One region of the Streptomyces sp. NPDC008238 genome, then DNA from elsewhere that is predicted to be linked to it. Evidence: predicted binding sites of a transcription regulator. Region 1 holds the regulator's gene; the other holds the start of a gene.
What was found. The regulator HspR, encoded in region 1, represses chaperone genes until heat shock. The targets are predictions, from matches to a motif close to TTGAGNNNNNNNNNCTCAA.
Positions count from the first base shown of each region.

Region 2: a site for HspR is predicted at 1,209-1,227, ahead of lon (endopeptidase La). Genes of this name have one in related genera too.

Region 1 is NZ_JBIBGK010000003.1:484,870-488,269, forward strand. Features, by position in the region: gene grpE (nucleotide exchange factor GrpE) at 1-403, shown strand, start outside; gene dnaJ (molecular chaperone DnaJ) at 437-1,618, shown strand; gene ACFZAU_RS11075 (heat shock protein transcriptional repressor HspR) at 1,623-2,087, shown strand; gene ACFZAU_RS11080 (PIN domain-containing protein) at 2,095-2,640, opposite strand; gene ACFZAU_RS11085 (ImmA/IrrE family metallo-endopeptidase) at 2,637-3,400, opposite strand, start outside.
Region 2 is NZ_JBIBGK010000002.1:91,044-94,443, reverse strand. Features, by position in the region: gene ACFZAU_RS05200 (zf-HC2 domain-containing protein) at 1-218, opposite strand, end outside; gene ACFZAU_RS05195 (RNA polymerase sigma factor) at 212-784, opposite strand; gene lon (endopeptidase La) at 1,250-3,400, shown strand, end outside.

The DNA.
Region 1 (3,400 bases):
GGACCGGGTCGCGGTCCGCGAGATCGCGATCGCGAACCTGCTCACCGAGCTGCTCCCGGTGCTCGACGACATCGGCCGGGCCCGGGACCACAAGGAGCTGGTCGGCGGGTTCAAGTCGGTCGGCGAGTCCCTGGAGACGGTCGCGGCCAAGTTGGGCCTGCAGCAGTTCGGCAAGGAGGGCGAGCCCTTCGACCCGCTGGTGCACGAGGCCCTGATGCACAGTTACTCGCCGGACGTCACTCAGACGACCTGCGTGCAGATCCTGCAGCCCGGGTATCGCATCGGTGAACGCACCATCCGCCCCGCGCGGGTGGCCGTCGCCGAGCCCCAGCCGGGCTCGCAGGGCACGCAGAAGGACGACGACACGGCGGACGAGGAGAACGGTGGCCCGGAGCAGGGCTGACGTGGGTGGCGGACGGAAGGAGGGACGCCGGGGATGAGCATCAGCAGGGACCTGTTCGAGAAGGACCTCTACAAGGTCCTCGGCGTCCCGAAGGACGCCACCGAGGCGGAGATCAAGAAGGCGTACCGGAAGCTCGCCCGCGAGTTCCACCCGGACGCCAACAAGGGCGACGCCAAGGCCGAGGAGCGCTTCAAGGAGATCTCCGAGGCCAATGACGTCCTGTCGGACCCCAAGCGCCGCAAGGAGTACGACGAGGGCCGCGCCCTCTTCGGCAACGGCGGCTTCCGCCCCGGCCCGGCCGGCGCGGGCGGGTTCGGCTTCGACCTCGGTGACCTCTTCGGCGGTGGCCCCGGCGGCACCGCCCCCCAGGGCGGCGGCTTCGGCGGCGGCCTCGGCGACGTGTTCGGCGGGCTGTTCAACCGCGGTGCGGGAGGCACGACCCGTACGCAGCCGCGGCGCGGCCAGGACATCGAGACCGAGGTGACGCTCAAGTTCACCGAGGCCGTCGACGGCGCCACGGTGCCGCTCAAGATGACCAGCCAGGCCCCCTGCAAGGCCTGCTCCGGCACCGGTGACAAGAACGGCACGCCCCGGGTGTGCCCGACCTGCGTCGGCACCGGCCAGGTCTCGCGCGGCGGCAGCGGCAGCTTCTCGCTCACCGACCCGTGCACGGACTGCAAGGGCCGCGGCCTGATCGCGCAGGACCCCTGCGAGGTCTGCGGCGGCAGCGGCCGGGCCCGGTCGGCGCGCACCATGCAGGTGCGCATCCCGGCCGGCGTCACCGACGGGCAGCGCATCCGGCTGCGCGGCAAGGGCGCGCCGGGCGAGCGCGGCGGCCCGGGCGGCGACCTGTACGTCACCGTGCACGTCGACGCGCACCCGGTGTTCGGGCGCAAGGCCGACAACCTCACCGTCACCGTGCCCGTCACCTTCGTGGAGGCGGCGCTGGGCGGGGAGATCAAGGTCCCGACGCTCGGCGGTCCCCCCGTGACCCTGAAGCTGCCCCCGGGGACGCCCAACGGGCGTACGCTGCGGGCCCGCGGCAAGGGCGCGGTCCGCAAGGACGGCACCCGCGGGGACCTGCTGGTCTCGATCGAGGTCGCCGTCCCGGCGGCCACCGAGGGCAAGGCGCTGGACGCCTTGGAGGCGTACCGGGAGGCGACCGCGGACACCGACCCGCGGGAAGAGCTGTTCAAGGCCGCGAGGGGAGTCTGAGCCGATGAACACGAGCGGCGGCATGCGTGGCGGACGGGGCCGCAACCCGTACGAGCTGACCGACGAATCACCCGTCTACGTCATCTCGGTGGCGGCCCAGCTCTCCGGGCTGCACCCCCAGACGCTGCGCCAGTACGACCGCCTCGGCCTGGTCTCGCCCGACCGCACGGCCGGGCGCGGCCGTCGTTATTCGGCTCGTGACATCGAACTCCTGCGCGAGGTCCAGCGGCTCTCCCAGGACGAGGGCATCAACCTGGCCGGCATCAAGCGCATCATCGAACTGGAGAACCAGGTGGCGGCCCTGCAGTCGCGGGTCGCCGAGCTCTCCGCGGCCCTCGAGGGCGCGGCGGCAGCCATGCAGCAGCGCGAGGCCGCCGTCCACGCCTCCTACCGGCGTGACCTGGTGCCCTACCAGGACGTCCAGCAGACCTCCGCGCTGGTGGTGTGGCGGCCCAAGCGGCCGGAATGAGCCGGGTCTAGGCCCCCGTCAGGTCCTCGGGACCCCGCGAGACGCGGTGCAGACGGCGCCCGGAGGCGACCATCGCCTCCAGCAGCCGGTGGCCCTCCGCCGCGGGGACGAGCCCCTCGGCGCAGGCCTGACGCATCAGGTCGAAGGTCTCCTTGGTGGTGATCCCGCCCCGCCGCGCGAAGTCGCGGGCCGAGCGGTCGTCGGTGATCCAGACCGAGCCCCGGAACTCGCGCCGCCGGGTGATCAGCACACAGGTCTCGGCCTCGCCGAGGTGCTTGGTCGGCAGGTGGGACGAGCCGCCGAAGACCGCCCGGCGCAGCCGGTCCACCTCCCGCAGTTCGGCGCCCTCGGTGATCTCCACGGGCTCGCCGAGCCACCCGGCCCCCGCCAGCCCGGCCAGCCGCGGCAGGAAGCGCGCGGAGCGGGCGGCCTCCCAGGCCACGGCCTGGGTCCAGCGTCCGCGGCCGTCCAGCACCTTCTCCAGCAGGAGCAGCCGGTCGACGGCGGCGAAGTTGCACAGCACGGTGTTGTCGGGGAACCACCACGTGGTCATGGCTGGAAGACCAGGTCCCCTTCTTCCGCGTCCTGGTGCTCGACGCCGTTGCCCGGCGGCGGTTCGGGCGCGAGGAGTCCGTGCAGCCGCTCCACGTCGGTGTCCAGCAGCGCGGCCAGCGGGCGCAGGGTCGTCTCCCCCGCCAGGTAGGCCTTGTACAACTCCGAGGCGACACGGGGCGGGAAGCGTTCCGCCGAGGCCCGCGAGGCCTGCTTCTGGTACGCGTCGCCGGCGCCCGCGAGCAGGTGGCAGGACTCCGTGGTGAGGGCGCGCAGCTGCTTGCGGCGTACGGCGTCGACCAGGCCGAGTTGGTGCAGCCGCGCGGCGAGCGCGCTCGGTGACACGCGGAAGCGGACGACCAGCCGCTCGAAGGACGGGTCCGTCAGCTCGCCCTCCGCGGCGGCGGCCTCGGTCAACTGCCGCGCGGGCATCAGCAGGTGCGAGGCGAAGACGTTGGCCCGCACCTCGGCCAGGTCCTTCTGCCGGCCCGGGGCGACGCGGGACTCGACCACGACACTGCGGGCGTCCCTGGCGAGGATGTGGCAGAGCTCGTGGGCCAGGGTGAAGCGCTGCCGCGTCCACAGGTCGGTGGGCGCGAGGAGGACGAGGCGGAAGGAGTCGGCCTGCCACGCGAGTCCGTCCACACCCTGGGGAAGACCGGTGATGGCGACGTCCACCCCGAAGAGGTCCTCCATCGCGGCGATCAGCTCGTCCGTGGCCAGCTCGGCGGCCGGCAGCCGCTCCAGCACCTGCCCGGCCA
Region 2 (3,400 bases), on a different contig from region 1:
TCGCGGACGCCGGCGAGGAGCGGGCCCGCGTCGCCCGCCCTGACCAGCGCGGAGAGCCGGGTGGCGCAGGCCGTGCAGGACTCCAGGTGCTTGTCCACCGACCACGCGGCGGAGTCGGCGAGGGTGCCGTCGGCGTAGGCGGCGGCCGCGGCGTCCGGCACGTGCCAGCCGGTCCGGTCCGCGGGCGGCGCGGCGTGGGTGTGGCGGGGATTCAGCATGCGGCTCCTCCTGCGGGGCCGAGGGCGGCGAGGGCGGCGCGCAGTTCGCGGCGGGCCCGGGACGCGCGGGTCTTGACGGTCCCCTCCGGTATGCCGAGCAGGCGCGCGGTCTCCCGGGTGGTGAGGCCGTCGACCACGGTGGCCCGCAGCACGTCCCGCAACTCGGGGGAGATCCGGTCGAGCGCCGCGCCCACGTCGCCGTACTCCAGCCCGGCGAGGACGTCCTCCTCGGCCGACGGGGCGGTACCGGATTCGTGCGTCCGCGCGGCCAGCAGGTCGCGGGTGCCGGCCCGTACGGCGGCGCGGCGGGCGTCCGCCAGCCGCCGGACGGCGATCACCCAGAGCCAGCCGCCCACGGCGCCGCCGCCGTGGCCGCCCGCCGAGCGCCAGGCCGTGACGAAGGTGTCCTGCAGCACCTCGCGGACGGTCTCGGGGTCGGAGCAGCGCCGGGTGAGCCGGGCGTGCAACCAGCCGGAATGCCGGTCGTACAGGTCCGCGAGGGCCTGGGCGTCACCCCGGGCGACCGCGCGCAGCAGCGCGTCGTCCCCGGGGGGCTCGTGGCTCATGGGCCGGAAGAGTCTCACACCCCTCTATCGCCCCCGCTCCCTCGCACGGTTCTCGTGCGGCCGCCCCCGTGTGCGCTTCGGCGTCTCCTTGGTGCCGCCCTGACTCGTCGCGCGCCCAAGGGGACGCCCGTCGGTCGGCCCGGGGGTGTCGGGCGTCGGTGGCGGGCATGTGGTGCGGTCGGAGGTCCGTGGCGTCGGTACCGGAGACGGATGCGGGCCGGCGCAGGGTGGCCGGCCGTGGTGTGGGCGTCGCCCTGGTGCCGCCCGCCGTGCGCGCACGGCGCTCTCCCGGGAGCCGGGCCTCTCGGCGCGCGACGAGTCACGCGCCGGGGGGCAGGACCGCTGCAGCGGGGCGTTCGTGCTGGCCGGTGGCCGATCGCTCAGAGCGAACAGGGGCTGGGGAACACGAGGGGCATCAGATGCATTGAGTCTGCATAGCTCAACTTGATTGCTTAGGGAGAGATAATGGCTCAATCGTCTTCGTCGGCGTTCGCGCCGCTCACCCTCCCCGTGCTGCCCCTCGACGACGCGGTGGTCCTGCCCGGCATGGTCGTGCCGGTGGACCTGACCGACGCCGAGGCGCGTGCCGCGGTCGAGGCGGCCCAGGCCGCGCAGCGGTCCGGTCTGCCCGGTGTCGGCAACAAGCCGCGGGTGCTGCTCGTTCCCCGGGTGGACGGCGACTACGCGGGCGTGGGCACGCTGGGCACCGTCGAGCAGGTGGGACGGCTGTCGGACGGCGATCCCGGCGCGGTGATCCGCGGCATCGGCCGCGTGCGCATCGGCGCCGGCACGACCGGACCGGGCGCCGCCCTGTGGGTGGAGGGGACCGAGCTCGCCGAGCCGGTGCCCGCCGAGGCTCCCGGCACCGTCGCGGAGCTCATGAAGGAGTACAAGGCCCTGGCCACCAGCTGGCTGCGCAAGCGCGGGGCCTGGCAGATCGTGGACCGCGTCCAGCAGATCGAGGACGTCTCGCAGCTGGCCGACAACGCGGGCTACTCGGGCTTCCTCACCACCAAGCAGCGCGTCGAGCTGCTGGAGACCGTGGACCCGGTCGCCCGGCTGAAGCTCGCCACGCAGTGGCTGCGCGACCACCTGGCCGAGCAGGACGTCGCGGAGACCATCCGCAAGGATGTCCAGGAGGGGATGGAGAAGCAGCAGCGCGAGTTCCTGCTGCGGCAGCAGCTCCAGGCCGTCCGCAAGGAGCTGGCCGAGCTGAACGGCGACCCCGAGGACGAGGCGGACGACTACCGTTCCCGCGTCGAGGCCGCCGACCTGCCCGAGAAGGTGCGCGAGGCCGCCCTGAAGGAGGTCGAGAAGCTGGAGCGGTCCAGCGACGCGTCCCCCGAGGGCAGCTGGATCCGCACCTGGCTGGACACCGTCCTGGAGCTGCCGTGGAACACCACGACCGAGGACGCCTACGACATCCCCGGCGCGCGGGCGGTGCTGGACGCCGACCACGCGGGCCTGGAGGACGTGAAGGAACGCATCACCGAGTACCTGGCCGTGCGCAAGCGCCGCAGCGACCGCGGTCTCGGGGTCGTCGGCGGCCGTCGCGGCGGCGCGGTACTGGCCCTGGTGGGCCCGCCCGGCGTCGGCAAGACCTCGCTCGGCGAGTCCGTGGCCCGCGCGATGGGGCGGAAGTTCGTGCGCGTGGCGCTCGGCGGCGTTCGGGACGAGGCCGAGATCCGCGGCCACCGTCGCACCTACGTCGGCGCGCTGCCCGGCCGGCTCGTGCGCGCCATCAAGGAGGCCGGGTCGATGAACCCGGTGGTCCTGCTGGACGAGATCGACAAGGTGGGCTCCGACTACCGCGGCGACCCGTCCGCGGCCCTGCTGGAGGTCCTGGACCCGGCCCAGAACCACACCTTCCGGGACCACTACCTGGAGGTCGAACTGGACCTGAGCGACGTGGTGTTCCTGGCCACCGCCAACGTCCTGGAGGCCATCCCGGAGCCGCTGCTGGACCGCATGGAGCTGGTGCGGCTGGACGGCTACACCGAGGACGAGAAGGTCGTCATCGCCCGCGACCACCTGCTGCCGCGCCAGCGCGAGCTGGCCGGGCTCGGCGAGGACGAGGTGACGGTCGACGACGCGGCCCTGCGCAAGCTGGCCGGGGAGTACACCCGCGAGGCGGGCGTGCGCACCCTGGAGCGGTCGCTCGCCCGCATCCTGCGGAAGGTCGCGGCCAAGCACGAACTCGGCGAGCGCGAGCTGCCGTTCACCGTCACCGCCGAGACCCTGCGGGACCTGATCGGCCGTCCGCACCACGTGCCGGAGTCCGCGCAGGACCCGCAGGAGCGGCGCACGGCGGTGCCGGGCGTGTCCACGGGTCTGGCGGTCACCGGCGCCGGCGGCGACGTCCTCTACATCGAGGCGTCGCTGGCCGACCCGGAGACCGGCGGCAGCGGACTGCAGCTCACCGGTCAGCTGGGCGACGTGATGAAGGAGTCCGCGCAGATCGCCCTCTCCTTCCTGCGCTCGCACGGCGCCGAACTGGAACTGCCGGTCGGCGACCTGAAGGAGCGCGGGGTCCACATCCACGTCCCCGCGGGCGCGGTCCCCAAGGACGGCCCGAGCGCGGGTGTCACCATGACCACCGCGCTGGCCTCGCTCCTG